2 regions of the Acinetobacter sp. T_3_1 genome follow, and region 1 is predicted to be linked to the other one. Evidence: predicted binding sites of a transcription regulator. Region 1 holds the regulator's gene; the other holds the start of a gene.
The links. The regulator PhoB, encoded in region 1, activates phosphate uptake and scavenging genes when phosphate is short. The targets are predictions, from matches to a motif close to TGTCATNAANCTGTCATAA.
Positions count from the first base shown of each region.

Region 2: a site for PhoB is predicted at 1,708-1,726, ahead of H4I94_RS00965 (porin). Genes of this name have one in related genera too.

Region 1 covers NZ_JACHVD010000005.1:52,607-63,463, reverse strand. The annotation lists gene H4I94_RS07605 (DoxX family protein) at 1-242, shown strand, start outside; gene H4I94_RS07600 (NirD/YgiW/YdeI family stress tolerance protein) at 385-783, shown strand; gene guaA (glutamine-hydrolyzing GMP synthase) at 1,061-2,629, shown strand; gene H4I94_RS07590 (hypothetical protein) at 2,757-3,551, opposite strand; gene H4I94_RS07585 (hypothetical protein) at 3,616-3,804, opposite strand; gene H4I94_RS07580 (GGDEF domain-containing protein) at 4,111-5,379, opposite strand; gene H4I94_RS07575 (pirin family protein) at 5,711-6,658, shown strand; gene H4I94_RS07570 (OsmC family protein) at 6,684-7,082, shown strand; gene H4I94_RS07565 (glutathione S-transferase) at 7,180-7,827, shown strand; gene phoR (phosphate regulon sensor histidine kinase PhoR) at 7,875-9,233, opposite strand; gene phoB (phosphate regulon transcriptional regulator PhoB) at 9,259-9,969, opposite strand; gene H4I94_RS07550 (TetR/AcrR family transcriptional regulator) at 10,207-10,857, opposite strand, start outside.
Region 2 covers NZ_JACHVD010000001.1:231,058-241,914, reverse strand. The annotation lists gene H4I94_RS00980 (NAD(P)-dependent oxidoreductase) at 1-766, shown strand, start outside; gene H4I94_RS00975 (YARHG domain-containing protein) at 848-1,117, shown strand; gene H4I94_RS00970 (HIT family protein) at 1,150-1,563, shown strand; gene H4I94_RS00965 (porin) at 1,867-2,985, shown strand; gene cydP (cytochrome oxidase putative small subunit CydP) at 3,444-3,635, shown strand; gene H4I94_RS00955 (cytochrome ubiquinol oxidase subunit I) at 3,635-5,221, shown strand; gene cydB (cytochrome d ubiquinol oxidase subunit II) at 5,218-6,363, shown strand; gene cydX (cytochrome bd-I oxidase subunit CydX) at 6,388-6,489, shown strand; gene H4I94_RS00940 (cyd operon YbgE family protein) at 6,493-6,789, shown strand; gene H4I94_RS00935 (DUF6988 family protein) at 6,830-7,492, opposite strand; gene rodA (rod shape-determining protein RodA) at 7,548-8,684, opposite strand; gene ispD (2-C-methyl-D-erythritol 4-phosphate cytidylyltransferase) at 8,786-9,484, opposite strand; gene H4I94_RS00920 (septum formation initiator family protein) at 9,474-9,878, opposite strand; gene eno (phosphopyruvate hydratase) at 9,888-10,857, opposite strand, start outside.

The DNA.
Region 1 (10,857 bases):
GTGGTCTGGCCCTATTGTTTGGTTTTCAGGCCCGTCTGGCTGCCTTGGGCTTAGCCATTTTTACCTTTATTTGCGGCTTTATTTTCCATGGCACCGGGACTCCGGATGATGCCATTCACCTGATGAAAAATATTGCCATGACCGGTGGACTATTGTTCCTGATGCTGCACGGTGCAGGTAAATTCAGTGGAGATGACATGCTAGAGAGACTATCGCCAGCATTGAGAAAAATTGAAGGTTGATTCTTGCTTGTACAGATTTTTGTAATTACATAAAAGCTGTGCACACTACATAAAAGCTGTGCACACTACATAAAAGCTGCGTACAAATTGCCGGAATTTTGCTTCAATAAAGCTTGATGAAGCTAGCAAAGTGGAGTCAATCATGAAGCAAATGTTATGGGTCATTTTTATCTCTGGTGTTATGTTTTCTACAGCCTCCTGGGCGGGTAAAAGTGATCAGATGATTGTGAATGAAGCTGCCCAAAATACGGTCACGATTGCAGAAGCAAAACAGCTGGCGGATGAAACTGCAGTGACCTTATCCGGCGTTATTGTCAAACGAATACGGGGCGATCATTTTCAGCTCAAAGATGGTTCCGGTTCAATTGACATTGATGTAGATGATGATTTCTGGAAACCGATGGGTTTAAAAGCCGGTGATCAGGTGAAAGTGATGGGTGAAGTGGATACCCAGAGTGGCCAATCTGCCAACATCGATGTCGTTAAAATAGAAAAACTGGCCAATCGGAACGATCAATGGCTTTGGTATAACCAGAACTAAGCTGCAAGATTTTACTTAATAACCAAAGTCCTAGAGAACATAAGGCAAGATCAGACTGATGGAGTGGGATGATATCTATCATGACGACATTGAGCGATATCCAAATCGCAAAAATAGAAAAATGGTAAAACAAACAAGGCATCCGGAGGGGTGCTTTGTTGTGCCAGAAATATAATGCAATCAACGAATTGAAAGCCTTGTGCGAATAGTGTGCTTAATGCGCCGAAAAATGATAGAATGCAGCGCTTATTTCGTTTGCCTTGCATAGTTGTTTGTCATGACTACCAATACTCAAATCACTGAAGACCGCATCCTGATTCTGGATTTCGGTTCTCAATACAGTCAGCTTATTGCACGTCGTGTACGTGAAGCTGGCGTATATTCTGAAATGTATGCCTATGACATGTCTGAAGAAGACATTCGCGCATTTAAACCAAACGGTATCATCTTGTCGGGTGGTCCGGAAAGTGTTCATGAAGAAGGTAGTCCACGCGCGCCTGAAGTTGTATTCAACCTGGGTGTACCTGTATTGGGTATTTGCTACGGCTTGCAAACCATGTCAGAACAGCTTGGCGGTAAAGTAGAGCCAGGTACCGTACATGAATTTGGTTATGCTGCGGTAGATGTTTTGGTTCGTGACCAGCTTTTGGGTGATTTAGACGATGGCGAAAACAAACTCAATGTTTGGATGAGCCATGGTGACAAAGTCAGTGCGATTCCGGAAGGTTTCCAGGTGACTGCAAGTACACCAAGTTGTCCATTTGCAGCAGTAAGCGATGAAAAACGCCGTTTTTATGGCGTGCAGTTCCATCCGGAAGTGACTCATACTGCAAAAGGTGCCGAATTGCTGTCTAACTTCGTACACAGCATTTGTGGTTGCCGTAATCTCTGGAACTCTGAAAACATCATCGACCTGCGTGTTGAACAGTTACGTGAACAGATTGGCGACCAAAAAGTATTGCTTGGTCTTTCAGGTGGCGTAGATTCATCTGTAGTTGCTGCGCTTCTTCATAAAGCCATTGGCGATCAATTGACTTGCGTATTCGTAGACAACGGTTTGCTACGTTTGAACGAAGGCGAGCAAGTGATGGACATGTTTGCGAAAAACATGGGTATCCGCGTGATTCGTGCCGATGCTGAAAACCGTTTCTTGTCTGCGCTTGCAGGTGAAGTGGACCCTGAGAAAAAACGTAAAATCATTGGTCGTGAATTCATTGAAGTATTTGCTGAGGAAGCGCGTAAGCTTGATGGCGTAAACTTCTTGGCTCAAGGCACAATTTACCCGGACGTGATTGAATCTGCGGCAACTAAAAACGGTAAGGCACACGTAATTAAATCACACCACAATGTGGGCGGTTTACCAGATGATTTAGCCTTTGAACTGGTTGAGCCAATCCGTGACCTGTTTAAAGATGAAGTACGCCGTTTGGGTACTACTTTAGGTTTGCCACACGAGATGCTTTATCGTCATCCGTTCCCGGGTCCAGGTTTGGGCGTGCGTATTTTGGGTGAAGTGAAAAAAGAATATGCCGACATTCTTCGTCTGGCGGATGACATCTTCATGCAAGAACTTCGTGCCAGCGGTTGGTATGACAAAACTGCACAAGCCTTCGCGGTATTCCAGCCGGTTAAATCTGTTGGTGTAGTGGGTGATGGCCGTCGTTATGCGTGGGTGATTGCACTTCGTGCCGTTGAAACCGTGGACTTTATGACTGCACGTTTCGCGCATCTTCCATATGAATTGGTTGATAAGATTTCGACTCGTATCATGAACGAAATTAAAGATGTTTCACGTGTTGTTTATGACGTGTCATCTAAGCCACCAGCGACGATTGAATGGGAGTAAAACTGGGCTTTCACGAAGCACTGCTTCGTGCCAGTTTTACGCCAAGCGCTGTGCGCGCGGCAGTTTGGGAACCTGGAATTATTCAAATAAAAAAGAGCGCTTAGGCGCTCTTTTTTGTCTAAAAATATTATTTTGTGGGTGGTGTTGGTGGCTTAGGAGTTTCTACTTGTGGAGAGGTAATTGTAGTTTGAGTGCTTTTATATCCAAAATAATAAGTGCCGCCTGCAGCAGATATAGCAATTAATATTCCAATAATTACTGTTACTTTTGAGAAACTCCATTGAGAGTCTTCTTTATTAATTTTTTTCGCCTGGACAATTAAGCAATTAGCAATTGCTCGAAATTGTTTTTGAATTAGCTCAAGTTCGTCAATTTTTTCAACAATTTTCTTATAGTGAGTCTCTCTATCATTTTTGCTGATCGCAAATTGATTGACTGATTCAGTATCAGTTGAAATATCAAATTGACCAATTTCATGTACTGAGTCTATCCAATTGAAAAAATCAGGGAAATGATCGGTAACGACTATGTTGAGATCTTGAAATTTTGTTTCATAAGCTGAGAGCTGAGCTGATATCTGTTGTGTAAGTTGATCAAGAGAGTCAAAATAGGCACGCAATAAATGTTTATATGCAGAGCGTAGGTCGTCAATATTTACTAAAGATTGATCAGGACTTTCTATAGGAAAAAAATTAGATTTACTCAGTACTTTACTAATGTGATAACCTGCATAACGCATTTGATTAATCGCAGCGATAGGCACATCATCTATAATATTTTCGACACGTTTTGCCCATGTCTCAGCATTTTGGAATGCTGCATGAAGTTCATCAAACATGCTTTTTATTTCATAGTGTGAATACGTTATGACTGATGGTGTCGAAGTTAGAGTGTTTGGAGTGACATCCACAATCTGATTCATATTCATCCTTAAAAAATTGAATAAAAAAGGCATCTTAGATGCCTTTTTTTGAAATGTAAAATATTTATGCTGATGCTTGTTTTAATCGTGAATTGATAGAAAAACGCCCGGTTTGTAAGCGAACATTTCCTTCAGCTAAGCGTTGAGTGACTTTGTGAGCAGCTTGGTCACGTACTTGAATATATAACTCTTCTTCAGTCATACGAGCTAATTGAGCTGCTAATTCTTTACGGCGTTGAGCAAGAAGTTTCACTTTATAACCCTTTTTAAAGGTGACAAAAAAAGACTTAAACCTACACAGTCAAGTCTTAACTAAAGCTTATAATTAAATTATAAGCTATTAATTTTTAAATAATTTATTGGGTAAAACCAATATTGTTGAGCTAATTATATACAATATATATTTTAAATCAATCAGTGGGTGTAAAAAATTACAGAACTTTGATAAGCGGTAATTTTTAAAAGTTATTAAAATAGTATTTTCTATATAAATATAAAAAGTAATTTATCTATCTAAAAAATCAATTTGATGAAGAAAACTTTTAATGACTTGTTTTAATTATTCATGGGTATAAATCGCCACCTGATTGCGTCCATTTTTCTTGGCTTGATAGAGGGCAATATCGGCATTTTTAATCAGCAGGTTTAAATCACTTTGGTTCGGCTGCAGTTGGGATACCCCAATCGACACACTGAAATTAAAGAAGCACTTATCTTTCACACAAATTTGATGGCTTTCAATTTTTCGGCATAAACGGTTGGCGATGTTTATCGCATCTTCCAGTGTGGTATCGGGCAGCAAAGCAATAAATTCTTCACCGCCAAAACGGGCCAGTACATCACTATGACGCATTTCCCGACGGGTAATATCAGCCAGTACCCGCAGCACCTCATCCCCCACATCATGGCCATAGGTATCATTAATATTCTTAAAAAAATCGATATCAAACATCAATAGACAGGTTAAATTATATTTGGGCCATTGCTGTATGTTCTGTTCGGCCAGCTGCAAAAATTGTCGGCGGTTATACAGCTGGGTCAGTTCATCTGTATGCGCCATTTCAGTTAAGGTGTAATAGTTCCAGTCGTTGAGTAACACCCGCAAAAAATTACGTTTCGAATTCAAGGTGTTATTCCAGCTGATATACATGCTGAGCAATAAAACCGGCGCGTAAATGAGTGAAAATAAAATTAGTTCCTGGACGCTGACCAACCTGAATACGCCATTAAAAATTACCGCGCTAATCAGCAGGGAACTAAAAATGGAATTACGAAAAGACACCTGTACGCATAAATTGCCCAATAAAATAAAAATGATGCTGGCGTAGAGATAGGTACTCACAAAGGGACTATGCGACAGATACAGCAGTTCAAGCCAGATTGCAGCTGCAGCTGCAACAGAGGCCGGCAGCAGGCTGTCCAGAACTTTAATATTCTTGCAGTAGCGGAAAGCCAGCCAGTTGACCAATAAGGCAAAAATGACAAGACTGAGCCGTGCAATACCGGACAGCATGCCAATGTCCGGTAATAAAACCCAGTCGACAAAGAAATAACTTAAAAACGTCAGCTGACCAATAAGATTGACGCATTTCAAAAATTGGCGCTGGTGCTTATTTTGATAGTCCAGATAATATTGTTGAAACTGCTCCGGAATACGGGTTGTAGGATGCTCTAATTGTTGTTTGATCAATTTTTTATTGTCAAGCGTACACAGCCGCTTCGGTAAAATGGCAGTTCCGATATTTGAATATTTGTCTTCATTGTCCCCAATATGGTTATGTTCTTGATTTTCGGGGCAATGAGCATTTTCCTGCTGTCCTTGGGACATGATTATCCTCTTCTATAGCAAGACTGGTCAGAGGGAAATAGTATGCTGAGGAAAAATATCTGTATACAGAAGACTCGGTAAGTCGTCGCTATAATTGTGACAAAAAATTTTTTTCCTATAAAATTCATATGAATAGGGTAAAAATAGTCAATAATTTATCGCGTTTAAACCTTGTTTTATGAAGAAAATTTCAAAAATAATATTGTCCTATCCCTGGTATTCACTGTATTAACTTAACTATAGGCTGAATGACGAAGAATCTATATGATTGATGACAATAGATTAAAAACTGTCAAGAACAGTCACGTTCATGAAATTCAGGGATAGGCATATGACCAATAGCAGCTATACGGAGCTTTCCAATTCGGACGATTGTGAAAAATATGTAAACCGGTTTATTCAGGAGTTTCCTTTGCGTAGTGCGGAAATTGGACAAGGTACCGTGATTAAGCGTGCCTTGCCCAGCCGGCATAAGCGTTTAATTGGGGCATGGTGCTTTCTGGATCATGCCGGTCCAGTGGTTTTTCCCCAAGGTGATGGATTAGATGTCGGACCCCATCCGCATATTGGCTTGCAGACTTTTACCTGGATGATTGAAGGTACCATGATGCATACCGACAGCCTGGGGACCAAACAGCTGATTCGTCCCAAACAGGTCAATTTAATGACTGCAGGGTATGGAATTTCCCATACCGAAGTGGCACCGGAAACCGAAACCCATATGCATGCAGCCCAGCTCTGGATTGCCTTGCCGGATGACAAGATTAATATGGCACCGCGTTTTGATCATTATCCCGAACTGCCGGTAGTGGAAAGAGATCAGGTTGAATTTACCGTATTGGTGGGTGAGTTCTTACAGACCCAGTCACCGGTTGCGGTGCATAGTGAATTGCTGGGTGTGGATTTAACCGCACAGGAGTCCACAACCACCCGAATTCAATTGAATCCAAAATTTGAATATGGTTTTATGGCACTCGAGGGTGCAGCTGAAGTCAATGGACATGAACTGACGGAAGATAACATGGTGGTGCTGGAGCCAGGCATGACTGAAATTGACATCCGCTTGCATAAAGGCAGCCGCGTTTTATTGTTGGGTGGGGAACCCTTCGAGTCACCAATATTACTGTGGTGGAACTTTGTCGGGCGGACTCAGGAAGAGCTTTGCCAAGCCCGTGACCACTGGATTGCTCAGGATGACCGTTTTGGTACCATTCCTGACTATCCTGGCCCCCGTCTGGAAGCACCCGCATTCCCCGATAAGATGCGTGCTTCAAAATAACGATAAAATTCAGGATTTTGTGAATATGTCAATTATTGCAAATGCAGAAGTACAGAGCTTGGCTGAACCCTGGTCAGGCGAAGTGAAAAGCGGAAAACACCAGTTTATTACCGACAAACCCGAATCCTTTGGCGGGCAGGATCAAGGTCCTGCACCTTATGATTGGATTTGTTCAGGACTGATTTCTTGCACCATGATTACCTTGCGTATGTATGCCCGTCATAAAGGCATAGAGCTCGGTCAGTTTTCAGTAGAAGCCGATTTTAATGCCAATAAGGAAGGCAAAGAATGGATTGAGCGTCGCTTGTCTTTTGCTCAGCCCTTATCGGATGAGCTACAGCAAAAAGTTTTAGACATCAGCAGTAAAACACCAGTGACCAAGACACTGTTACGCAGTCTGGAAATTAACACGGTTCTGCTTTAAATACGTGACCCGATACACCTGACATTGTGGGCAAAGAAATGTCATTTTTTAACATGACCGGTCATAAGCAAAATATAAAAATAGGGATCAACAGATAATGATTACACTACACCATTTAGATCAATCTCGTTCTTTTAGAATTTTATGGGCTTTAGAAGAACTGGCTCAAGATTACCAGGTCAAATTTTATAAACGTCTACCCACGCTGGCTGCACCGCCTGAATTAAAACTGGTTCATCCTTTGGCTAAAGCACCCATCTTGACCGATGAAGACCAAACTATTGTTGAATCGGCGGTGATTTTGCAACATTTGCAGGAAAGCTATGATACAGCGCAGAAATTTAAACCGACGGCCAAAAAAGATCAGCAACAATACCGCTACTGGATGCACTATGCCGAAGGTTCATTAATGCCTTTATTGGTGATGCAACTGGTGATAAGCAATGTGCCCAAACATGTTCCTTGGCTGATTAAGCCGGTGGCACATAAAATTACTGCTGGGGTGAAAGCAGGATTTATTCATCCGCGTTTAAAAGAGCATATTGCTTATCTAGAAGATTATTTATCCAAGCATGAATATTTTGCCGGAACATTTTCTTTTGCCGATATTCAGATGTGGTTTCCACTTGATGCCATTCAATCCAGAGTCTCCGGTTCATATCCGCATATCGCTAAGTATCTGAAACGTCTTGAGGAACGTCCTGCCTTTCAGCGAGCCAAGTTTAAGGAACAGGGCCTGACTTAATACAGGCAGGTGGACTGTGCTTTAATCGGGGGTTAAAACAGGCAGGTCTAGCAGGGTTTGTACAGGCGCTCTTTAGGGAAAATGACTTTAAAGGTCGAGCCTTGGTTCTCTTTGGATTCAATTTCCAGATGTGCGCCGTGTTGCATCAGCACATGTTTTACAATGGCCAGACCCAAACCGGTGCCACCGGTTTGACGGCTACGGGCGCTATCGACCCGATAGAAACGTTCGGTTAAACGTGGCAGATGTTTGGGATCAATTCCGATGCCGGTATCTTGAACGGTAAAGATGCCGTGTTCACCGTCATCATGCCAGCCCATGGTGATGGTTCCACCTTTAGGGGTGTACTTAATGGCATTGGTAATCAGGTTGCTAAAGGCACTCGCCAGTTCAGTTTCGGAGCCAATCAGGTCGCAATGGCTGTCAATGTCCAGATTGAGCGCATGGTGGTAGTCGACATTGTAGGCCTGTGCGTCGTCAAACAGCTGGTTCATCAGGCTGGGCATTTCAATAATCTGGTTCTTCGCGATCTTTTTGTCATTTTCCAAACGCGACAATAACAGTAAATCATTCACCAAGGCATTCATGCGCTTGGTTTGCGCCTGCATCTGGTCGAAAGCACGTTTCCAGCGCGGGTTTAAATCTTCCTGGTCGGTAAAGGTTTCAATATAACCGCTGAGTACGGTAAGCGGGGTACGTAATTCATGGGAAATATTGTCGACAAAATCTGTGCGCATCTGTTCCAGGTTATGCATGCGGGTCACGTCATAAGCGACCAATAGGCGGCTTTCTCCACCAAAGCGGGTCATCTTGACCTGTACATAATGGTCTTCAAAGGCTGAAGATTTCATTTTCAGGCCATCAGGTGCCTCGTCAATATGGTTAAAATATTCAATGAAACTGGGTTGGCGCAGAATGGTTAAAATATTGCGACCGCGATCCAGCGGTTGAATACCGAGTAATTTTTCTGCGGCCGGATTCCACCATTCAATTTGGTGCATTTCATCAATCAGCACCACCGCTTCGGCCAGCGCCACCAGTGAAGATTGCGCCCGGTCAATCAGACCGACCATTTCTGCCTGAACAATACGTTCCTGACGCTGCGAACGGTAGACATTAAACAGCAAGGCTCCCCAGATGCCGTTTAAACTGGGCGGCACATCATAAGGACGGTTGGAAATCCATTCATTGACCAGATACAGCGAACGTAACTGCAAGGCAAAAAACACTGCAAAGGCAATGAGAATAAAAATCCAGAAATACCCAATCCCTAAACCGATTAAACCTGCAATCAGCAATAAAAAGGCGAGCAGGCGTAAATCTTGCTTGGCAAAAGTCCATAAACTGCTGTAACGAAACTGTTTATGTTCTCGTGCAAGTTCTGGGACGGGGTAGGGTTCATACATAAAACACAATTGACCTAAACGATGACTAACCTAGAGCGACATCTGCGCGGGTAGAAAAACGGTAACCTGTACCACGAACCGTCTGTACATAACGGTCTGCGCCAAACGGTTCCAGCACTTTACGCAAACGGCGGATATGAACGTCAATGGTACGGTCTTCAATATATACGTTACCACCCCAGACCTGATCCAGCAATTGAGCACGGGTATAGGCACGTTCCGGATGCGTCATGAAAAAGGCCAATAGACGATATTCTGTAGGTCCCATTTCTAAAATATTCGGACCATGACTGACCCGCTGGCTGACAGGGTCGAGTACCAGACCATTGGCATCAATGGTTTTTTCACCGCTTAGGGCATTGGCACGGCGTAACACGGCCTTAATGCGGGAAACCAGTTCACGGGTGGAAAACGGTTTGGTCATGTAGTCATCTGCACCGGCATCCAGACCTTGTACTTTATGGTCTTCTTCAGCGCGGGCAGTAAGCATGATCACGGGAATTTCTGATAGGGTTTCATCGCGTTTCAGACGGCGGCACAGGTCTACACCGCTGACACCACCAGGTAACATCCAGTCGAGTAGAATAAGCACAGGGCGTTGATCCACAATCATCTGGTGGGCCTGCTTGGCATCTTCAGCCTGTAGGCATTGGAAGCCCGCCATATCCAGCGAGGTATGGATCATTTCCCGGATCGGGAGCTCATCATCGACGATTAATATATAGTCATCTTTCACAGCGCAATACCCTATTTCACGTAAACGGTGGACCGTTTTATATTTATGACAGGCTTATTACAAAGATTAATTATGACAGTATCATTGCAGAATAGGTAGTTCGGCTGGATTTCGCAAAAAATTGTCACAATTTTAATAAGATACAATCAAGAATTTAAAATAAATCAGTTAGATAAATATATTAAATTCAAGGCGTTGAGCATTTTTTACGGTTTTGTGAAAGTCGCCGCGCTTAAATCATATTTTTTCTTTTTCTGAAAAAGTATCGAGCAGCGCTAAAAAAACCACACTGCAAGAAGAGAGAACCTCCTCCATTGAGGGTTTAAAACCACTGACGACCCAGCGAATGGCAATTTGGGTGACATAGCCATTCAAGCCGGTCGAGATCATCGAAATTTCACGTTCAGAGCGGTTAATGTTGGGCATCATCAGCATCACAAAAGCATGAATCATGCGGTCAAAACGCAGCATAGTTTCATGGATGGTGGCCTGGTTATGCAGTTCCTGCACCAGCATGGCATCGATATAGATAATCCGCGCCATGCGTGGATTGTCTTTTAAGGTAGTGAGCAGGGCAGTGAGACCGGCTTCGATCATTTTCTTGGGATCGGTCGAAGCCTGCATAATGGCCTGCATGACATTGTGCTGCAACTGGTCAATCAGCTTTAAAAAGATGGTCTGAAACAGTTCATCACTTTTCTTAAAGGATTCATAGAAATAGCGTTCGGTCAGTTTGGCTTCATTGCAAATATCTTTCACAGTCACTGCAAAAAAACCATGCGTACCATAGGCTTCAATCCCAGCTTCAATCAGTTTTTCACGACGCGCCTGTTTACGCTCGCTTAAAGACAGGCCTTTAAATTGACGTTCTTTGATTTTTGCCGGTTT
Region 2 (10,857 bases), on a different contig from region 1:
AAAAGCCAAGCAGCATGCAACTGAATATGGCACGCAAGCCGTAGAACTCGAGCAAGCCGTTCAGGCCGATATCATTTTCTCTTGCCTGCCAACCAGCCAGGAAGTCGAAGACCTCATTGCAACGGTTCAGATTAAATCGGGCGCGGTATGGGTCGATTGCACCAGTGGTGTTCCTGAATCTGCGAAAAAGCTGAGCCAGCAGCTAAAAGCCTCAGAGGTTGATTTTCTTGATGCTCCAGTGAGCGGACAAACCATTGGTGCAGAAAATGGTACTTTAACCGTGATGATTGGTGGTGAAGCTGCTGCTTTTGAAAAAGCCCTGCTTGCAATTCAAGCCTTTGGGAAACTGATTAAACATGTTGGCGACTCAGGTGCAGGTTTCGCAGTCAAAGCTGTCAACAATATGCTCCTGGCCGTCAATCTCTGCTCAGTGGCTGAAGGTTTTACCACATTAAAAGCGCATGGGGTAAATCTGCATGAAGCTTTAGACTGTATTAATGCCTCCAGCGGTAAAAGTGGCGTGACTGAAACCGTGTTACCGCAGCGGGTACTAAACCGCGAATTCCCGCTGACCTTTGCCCTGCCGCTATTAGCCAAAGATACAGGGATTGCATTAGACCTGGTACGTGATGCTAAACTGTCAGCGCCAGTGATTGCCTTAACCCAAAGCCTGATTCAGGCAGCCAGCAATTTAGCAGAAAAAGACAGTGACTTTTCTAGTGCTGTGAAAATGTATGAGTCTTGGAGTAAAATTACACTTGAGTAATTACTCGCCATTGAATAATAATAAATAAACCTAATATTGTGTAGAAACGTTCTACACAATGTTCTCACAGAGGAAACCCTCATGACCAAGCTTAGTGTTGCAGTTTTGGCTAGTTTTATCACTTTCTTTGGGGCGAATGCTTTTGCAGCGACAGCAGAGCAAGAGTGCCAAAAATTAAAAAATGACCACGATGTCATTTATGCCTCTAAAGGTTTTTGCTTTAAAGACCCTGAAGCCAAGGCCAAGTTTGGCAATGACAATTGCTATACAACCAAGCCAAAATTTTCAGAAAAAGAGCAACAACGACTTGACGCCATCAAAGATCGTCAGAAAGAATTGAACTGTAAATAATTACAGTACCCAATTACTTTCAAGGACTCGACATGCTTTACGATGATCAAAATATTTTTGCACGAATTATCCGTAATGAACTGCCTGCAATAAAAGTGTACGAAGACGAACAGGTTCTGGCTTTTATGGACATCATGCCTCAGGCAGAAGGTCATACATTGGTCGTCCCGAAAACACCTGCAATTACCTTGCTCGATCTGCCCCCTGACGCCGCTGCCTATACTATTCAAATTGTGCAAAAAATTGCACAGGCTATGAAAGTAGCACTTGATGTTCAAGGGATTGTACTGATGCAACTTTCAGGCGCATCTGCTGGTCAAACGGTTCCGCATGTACATTTTCACCTCATTCCAAGTTCGGTTCATGAGCTTGGAAAACACGCATTGTGTATGGGTGACCAGGAAAGAATTAAAGTCCTGGCTGAAAAAATTAAAGCTGAACTTTAAAATTCACTAGAATTTTAACTTGTCAAAAATGGAGCTTTTGCTCCATTTTTTATGTCCGGGAATACATCAATCTATCTTTCAAATTATAAATAAAAATTAAATCTCTGAAAAACAATAAATAATATTTAATTTATCAATACCTATCGTCATCAAAATGTCATATAGCTTTCACTTCTCTGTCACAAAGTTTGCAGATACTGCTTAGCAAGTTGGTGAGCTTTTGTAAATTTTTGTACACAAGCAAACTATAAAAAGAGTCAACAGGGCAACCGCCCCATAAAAGTGTTTTTTGGAGAAACTTCAATGAAAAAATTGCTTCTCGCTGCTACAGTAGCAACCTTAAGCATCAGTGCAGCGCAAGCAGCACCAACTTTGTACGGTAAGCTAAATGTTTCTATAGACCAAGTTGATAACTACGATTTCAAAGGTAACGATGTTTCTGAAGTAAGCTCTCATGCTTCACGTCTTGGTGTTAAAGGCGAAGAAAAATTAACAGACAACCTGTCTGCTGTATATCAAGCAGAATGGGCAGTTTCTACTGATGGTGAAGGTTCAGACACTGACTGGAGCGCGCGTAACCGTTTCCTAGGTTTGAAATGGGCGGGTATCGGTACACTAAAAGCTGGCCAATATGACTCTTACTTCAAAACTTCTGCAGGTAGTGCACAAGACATTTTCAACGACCATACTCGTCTTGATATGACTAAAGTGTTGCATGGTGAAGAGCGTCTTAAAAACGTAATCGGTTTTGAAACAGACAAGAAATTGCTTGGCGGCGTTCAATTCAGCATCATGGCACAACAAGGTGAAAACACGGCTTCTCAATATACAACAGAAAAACGTGATGGCTTTGGTGATGCAGTTTCAACCTCTTTAAGCTATGACAATAAAGACCTTGGTCTTGCTCTAGCTGTTGCAGCTAATATGGGTGTTCAAGGTGACTATAACGCTTATAGTCTAAAAGATGTTGAATCAGATGCGGTACGTGTAACTGGTTCTTATAACTTTAAAGCTGCTGGCCTACCAGGTTTAACTTTGGGTGCTTTATGGCAACAGGCTGAACTTTCTGACTCTCCGTCAGCTACAGTTCTAGCAGCTACAGTAGAAAAAGGCTCAAATCCAGCTAAGAACTTAAAACCTGAAGCAGCTTCTCTTGAAGAACAAGCAATGGGTATTACAGCAGCTTATAAGTTTGCTGATACTCCATGGACAGTTAAAGCTGAATACATTACTGCTGAAACAACAGCTACAGGCGTAAAAGACCGTACCATCGACCAGTATGGTCTTGGTGTAGACTATCACTTCAACAAACAAGCACGCATGTATGGCGTAGTAGCATCACAAGAACGTGACTGGGAAACTGGTGTGGGCAAAGATGACACTATGACTGTATTCGGTCTAGGTATGGAATATAACTTCTAATCTAGACATCCATTAAGAGACCGCTATAACAGCGGTCTTTTTTGTATGTTTGGATTGCAAACATGTCTATCTCAACATCTGGTCACAGCCACTTTATAATCATTCATTAATGATATTCGACTCGCAAATATAAATAAAAATTAATCTCATTTATTAATTCAAGTGCATCAGATCCAAATATAATTTTTTAGGAATTTTAAAATTAAATATAAGTATTTTAGTCAGATTTAACAATTTAAATACAAGCATTTTAGTCAGGATTAAAAATAGAATACAAAGCAATTTACTCAACTTCAAAACCATGAAAATTTAGTTTATTTTTTAACATCCAACCAATATATCTTGTTGTTTTTAATCAATTAAATAATATATTTTTATTTTAACTGTTCAATCTATTTATTTTTAGTTATTTTTTGTTTAATAATACATATTAAGTTTAAGAAAATAGGCTTATTTGCATGAGCTTAATACCCAAAGATTTCAACCAGCGATTAGTCCGAGAGATTGCAATCATATTAATAATCAAGATTGTGCTCTTAATGATGATTAAACAAATCTGGTTCGACGCCCCTACTATTCCTCAAAATTTTGACACTCAAGTTGCCGAGCATATTGCTGGCAGCCCTTCCCAAATCAAGGAGACACGTTGATGATTTCTGAAAGCGTGGTCGATCTTTCGCGGTTCCAATTTGCAATGACCGCGTTGTATCACTTTATATTTGTACCTCTTACTCTTGGTCTGGCTTTTATTCTTGCCATTATGGAAACCACCTATGTGATTTCTGGCAAAGAAATTTATAAGGACATGACCAAATTCTGGGGAAAACTTTTTGGTATTAACTTTGCCTTAGGTGTAACCACAGGCTTAACCATGGAGTTCCAGTTTGGTACAAACTGGGCGTACTATTCACATTATGTCGGTGACATTTTTGGTGCGCCACTCGCTATTGAAGGATTAATGGCGTTTTTCCTGGAGTCGACTTTTATTGGTCTATTCTTCTTCGGCTGGGACCGGCTTTCTAAAGTTCAGCACTTAGGCGTGACCTGGCTGGTTGCACTTGGCTCCAACATGTCGGCACTCTGGATTTTAGTCGCCAATGGCTGGATGCAAAACCCAGTAGGTGCAGCGTTCAACTTTGAAACCATGCGTATGGAGCTGGTTGACTTTGGTGCACTGATTTTCAACCCGGTGGCTCAGGTTAAATTTGTTCATACCGTATCTTCAGGTTATGTGACTGGCGCAGTGTTCGTTTTGGCCATTTCAAGCTACTACTTGCTCAAAAAACGTGACTTGCCTTTTGCACGCCGTTCTTTTGCAATTGCTGCAATCTTTGGTCTGGCCTCTACACTTTCAGTGATTCTGCTTGGCGATGAGTCAGGTTATGAACTGGGCGATGTACAAAAAACCAAATTGGCTGCAATTGAAGCAGAATGGGAAACTCACCCGGCACCTGCTCCATTTACATTGTTTGGTATTCCAAATCGGGAAGAACAACGCACTGACTACGCCATCAAAATTCCATATGTGATGGGTATCATTGCAACACGTTCGCTTGATAAAGAAGTAACTGGCCTGAAAGACCTGATGGTTCAACATGAGCTTCGTATCCGTAATGGTATGACTGCATATGCCGAACTTGAAAAACTTCGTGCAGGCGACCGCTCACCAGCACTTATGGCTTCGTTCAAAGAAAATCAGAAAGACTTGGGCTATGGCTTACTTCTTAAAAAATACACACCAAATGTAGTAGATGCTTCTGAAGAGCAAATCAAAGCAGCAACCAAAGATACTGTTCCTAACGTAACTGCCCTGTTCTTCTCGTTCCGTGCCATGGTCGCTTCTGGTTTCTTGATGCTGCTTCTGTTTGTCCTTGCAACTTTTGCAGTCGCTAAACGTAATGCAGAAAGCAAACCTTGGTTACTTAAATTTGCGCTTTACGGCTTACCATTACCATGGATTGCTACACAAACTGGCTGGTATGTAGCTGAAGGTGGTCGTCAACCATGGACAATTGGTGAGGTTCTACCTACACATCTTTCTGCTTCAAGCTTAAGCACTGGTGATATTTGGGGTTCAATCCTGGCACTTGCAGCGTTCTATACAGTACTTCTAATTATAGAAATGTACTTGATGATCAAATTCGCTCGCTTAGGTCCAAGTTCTTTACATACTGGTAAATACCACTTTGAAAAAGGCGCTGATCAAAACCACGCTGCTGCGGAGGCTCAATCATGATCGAATATGAATTACTCAAAATAATCTGGTGGGTTTTGGTAGGTGTACTACTGATTGGCTTTGCCCTCACCGATGGCTTCGATATGGGCTCTATGGCAATCATGCCATTCGTGGGCAAAAACGATGAAGAACGTCGTGCGGCAATCAATACCATTGCCCCGCACTGGGACGGCAACCAGGTCTGGTTCATTACGGCTGGTGGTGCACTGTTCGCTGCATGGCCAATGGTTTATGCAACCGCATTCTCCGGCATGTACTGGGCACTCTTACTGGTACTGTTCGCCCTGTTCTTAAGACCTGTGGGTTTTGACTATCGCTCTAAACTTGAGAACAAAAAATGGCGTAACTCTTGGGACTGGGGTTTGGCTGTTGGTGGTGCAGTTCCTGCTTTAGTCTTCGGTGTTGCCTTCGGTAATATGTTCCTGGGTGTACCGTTTACTTTAGATGAAACCGTACGTTCAACTTATACGGGTAGCTTCTTTGCCTTACTTAACCCATTTGCCCTGGTTTGCGGTATCGTCAGCTTATCCATGCTGAGTGCGCATGGTGGTGCCTGGTTGATGCTTCGTACCGATGGCGACTTGCATGCACGTTCTGCCAAAGCAACTCAATTGATGGGTGTGGTGTTCCTGGTCTGCTTCCTGGGCGCTGGTGCATGGTTATACTTCGGTAATATTGAAGGCTATACTTTAGCCCAACCATTTGACACGAACGCTGTAGCCAACCCTCTTGCCAAAGAAGTCATTACCAATGGTAACCATGGCTGGATGAATAACTACTCGGCTTATCCAATCACCATGATTGCACCGATCATGGCAATCCTGGGTAGCCTGATTGTGATTGCAGCTGCTGCGAAAGCCAAAGCCGGTTTAAGCTTCCTGGGCACATCGCTCATGGTCATTGGGGCAATTTTAACTGCAGGTTTTGCGTTGTTCCCATTCCTTATGCCTTCAAGCATCAATCCTGTTGCCAGCTTGACCATGTGGGATGCGGTATCAAGTAAAAATACACTGACTGTAATGACTGTTGCGGCCTGTATTTTTGTTCCAATCATTTTGAGCTACACCACTTGGTGTTACTATAAAATGTGGGGCGTGATTACCAAGAAACATATTCAAGAGAATTCACACAGCCTGTACTAAGGCTGTGTTTTAGGAGATAAAATTATGTGGTATTTCGCATGGATTCTCGGGATTTTAATGGCGTGCTTTGCAGGCGTATTAAGTGCCCTCTATATCGAACATCATCAAGATTTGGATGAGGAATAAAAAATGACGGAAATCGCAATGACAGCAGAAGAAAGCAAGCCAAATAAATTTGTAATGGCAATTTCATTTTTGATGGCATTGCCACTCGCTACCGTGCTATTAATTCACCCTGCCCTCATGCTGGATGCCAATGGTCACTATAACCACAGTGCATTAATGATGATCATGATTGGCATTTCAGGTGGATTTATTTACGGCGTAGGATTTCTGCCAAAGTTCTGGCTGTGGAAATGGCTATTTAGTCCATATATCGCATGGCCATTGATGATCTGGGGTTATTACACCTGGCTCCTCACCTAATGACCAAGAAATGATAAAAAACCCGCAATTGCGGGTTTTTTTAATCATGCCTTTTATACATTGCATCAATTCTCTGCTTCTCTTCTGGCCTAATGTCTTCTTCCATCTGAAAGCATTCCCGGTATTTAGCATGAAGCATATGAATCCATTTTTCCTTTCCTGCGTGCCGCAATAATATCTGTGCTGCCATCGAAATAAAGCCATTTGATTGTTTCATGACATCAGAAGATTGTTTTTGAGTCAAACCAACTGCGTTTCTTATAATCGAATGTTTCCCCGTATGAACGATAGAGTTGAGATGCTTTAATGAATAAAATTTAAACTCTTCAAATTGCAAAGCTATACTTTTTATTTCCTCTATATTTTTCAACTGTTCAATCATTTCGGAAACCATTGGCATTTTTTCATTTTTAAAAAGCTCACTCACATTTAAAGTCTGCATTTTCAAAATTTGCTCATTGGATGCCCTAAGTAATACCCAGTATGCCCGCACAACAGACTCAAATTGAATACGAAACAATGCAAGTGCTGATGTATAAAGTTTTTCTTTTAATAATGACTGAACAGCCACACCATGTTCCATTGAAATATAACAGCACTGATAGACCAGATCTAATCGAATAAGCCCATCCATTAATTCAGAATTTTCCAGTTCCCTATTTAGCTCATCCATCATCAGCAAAGATTGTTCAAATAAATCCATTTATTTTCCCCAAAAATAAAAAAGCCAGATCACATCTAGCTTTTCAATATCTTCATCAACGATGGGTATGGATCGACATCACAATCCCCATACTCGCCAGTAAGGAAATGACGGCCGACCCCCCATAACTCATCAGTGGCAATGGGTCTCCAGTCACAGGTAAAATTCCGCTGGCCATCCCTGAGTTTAAAAATACAAAGAAGAAGAATGTCAATCCTATCGCACCCGCATACAATCGTCCAAAATTATGAAAGCTGTTCAAGCCAATCATCAAGCAACGAATAATAATTGCAGCAAACAGGCTAAATAATAAAAACACCCCGATAAAACCATATTCTTCAGCATAGGCTGACATAATGAAGTCGGTATGGTGTTCGGGTAAGTAGCCTAAATGCGACTGAGTGCCGGTCAAATATCCTTTCCCGGTTAAACCGCCGGAACCAATGGCAATTTTGGACTGGATGATGTTCCAGCCTGCCCCCAAAGCATCCGACTCAGGATCAAACAAGGTCAAGATACGTTTCTTTTGATAGGTTTGTAGTACAAACATCCACAAAACCGGTGCCGCAACCGCCAAAGCCGTGAGTGCCCCCAAAATCAAACGCCAGGACATGCCACACAGAAACAAGACAAAAACACCGGGAATAATCAAACCAATATTCAAGTCGGGTTGCAGTGCCACCATTACAAACGGAATCATCATCAAAATGAGTCCAGTCACAATTTGCAGGAATGTAGGTGGAAATGCACGACGCGAGAAATACCAGGCCATCATCAGCGGCATGGCAAACTTCATGATTTCACTGGGCTGCATACTGCCAATGCCCGGAACGGTCAGCCAACGCTTTGCCCCTAAACGCGTATCGCCAATCACCAGAACCAATGCCAAGAGCACCATGCCCAACACATAGAAATATGGACTCACCGCCTGGTAAACTTTTGGCGGAACCTGGGCGCAAAGAAACATGATGATAAAGCCTACACCAAAACTGGTCGCCTGGCGGATTACCATACTGCTATCCTGCATGGTGGCACTATAAACCACCATTAATCCCAGCATTGAATTCAATAACAGAAATGCAAGCAGCCACGGATCCAGGTGCAGTTTGGCCCATCTGGATGAGTCATGTTTAATGCTTCTACCATCACGTAATGAGTGACGTAAAAAACGATACTGGGGGGATGGTATCATTTGAAATATTTGAACAAGCTAGAGACAGCGCAAATTATAAGTTTAAAGTGTTTAAATAACATCATTAAGTCCCATATTTCTGCATTTTTATCTTGTAGACTTTAAACTGCTTGCTGGGAGACCAAGATTAAACGTGCCAACTCCAGATCATCGGCATAAGTAATTTTAATATTATCTGATCGGCCCTGTACCACTTTCACCTGCTCCCCCACGTATTCCAAAGCACTGGCTTCATCGGTAATGGTCATGCTATCCTGCAAGGCTTTTTCAATCGCATGCTTTAAGATGCCTAATCTTGAAATTTGGGGGGTCTGAGCTTGCCATAAATGGTCACGGCTGACTGTCTTCGCAATCGCATTGTCCTGTGCCACATATTTTAAAGTGTCACGCACGGGAATTGCCAAAATCGCGCTGCAATTGTCCTGAATGGCCGTATTCACCAAACGCTGCAAGCAGTCTTGGGTCACACAAGGACGTGCGGCATCATGGACAAACACCCAATCCTCTGCAGCTGCAAATGCTTCAAGATAGCTTAAAGCATTGAGAACCGAATTCACCCGCTCTGCACCGCCCGGACAAAAATGGGCCTTTTCAGGATGGGAGAATGTTAAGGTTTTTGCCACATCGTCCCGTGCCCCAATAGCAAGAACATAACCTGCCAGCGGCAACTGGTTCAGACGTGCAACGGTATGTTCAAGTACGGTTCGACCTTGAATCTGTTGATATTGTTTAAGTTCAGTTTTAGAAAAACGGCTTCCGGAACCAGCGGCAGGAATCACTGCCCAAATTTTATGGTGCACTTTCTACGGGTGCTCCAGTGTCATTTTCATTGGTTCTTAAATCAACTTTGGCATTGGGGTCAATATAAATCGGTTTATAGTGAGTACCAATGGTGCTCATTTGCACAAAAGTTTCATGTGGCTTGATCAAGCCCAGGTCTAAACGCGCATGCTCTTCAATGGCTTCAATACCATTTTTCAAGTCATAGACTTCAGCAGCCAGAACCCGGTTACGTTCTTTGAGTTCCGTATTTAATTCTGTTTGTTGTTGAATTTTTTGTGCCAGTTTTTGATGGTCATGGTAACCACCTTCACCAAACCAGAATAAGTACTGAAACCCTGCGATCAAAATGATCGCAAGGCCCAATAATGCTTTACTCACTTTGGAGTCAAATACATTGAATAGAGATAGCATGATATGTGCTTAGTTCAAACCTTTGAACTCAGCTTTACCGCGATATGCAGCATTCGTCAATTCTTCAATACGAAGTAATTGGTTATATTTTGCTACACGGTCAGAACGGCAAAGTGAACCTGTCTTGATTTGACCCGCTGCTGTACCTACTGCAAGATCCGCAATAGTCGAATCTTCAGTTTCACCTGAACGGTGAGAAATTACTGTAGAGTAACCATTTGCCTTAGCAAGGTAGATGGCATCAAGCGTTTCAGTCAAGGTACCGATCTGGTTGTATTTGATCAGGATTGAGTTAGCAACCTTCTCGTTGATACCGCGTTGCAGAATCTTAGGATTAGTTACGAACAGGTCATCACCTACCAACTGGATTTTGTCGCCAAGGATAGAAGTCAGATAAGACCAGCCTTCCCAGTCAGATTCGTCCAGACCATCTTCAATCGAGATGATTGGGTATTGGTTTACAAGACCCGCAAGGTAGTCAGAGAACTGGTTGCTTGTGAATGCTTTGTTGCCTTCACCAGCAAGAATGTATTGACCATTTTTGTAGAATTCTGAAGATGCACAGTCAAGCGCAAGCATGATGTCAGAACCCGCTTTGTAGCCAGTTTTTTCAATTGCTTCAAGAATAACCGTGATTGCTTCTTCGTTTGAGCGAAGGTTTGGCGCGAAACCGCCTTCATCACCTACTGCAGTGTTTAAACCTTGTTTCTTTAAAACTGATTTTAAAGAATGGAAAATTTCAGCACCCGCGCGAAGCGCTTCAGAGAATGAAGTAAAGCCCACTGGCTCAATCATAAACTCTTGAATGTCAACGTTGTTGTCCGCATGTGAACCACCGTTCAGGATGTTCATCATTGGAACAGGCATGGTTAAAATGCTGTTGTTACGAAGGTCTGCGATATATTGGAAAAGCGGAATTTTCTTTTCGTCAGCAGCAGCACGTGCAGCAGCCAAAGATACCGCTAGAGTTGCGTTTGCA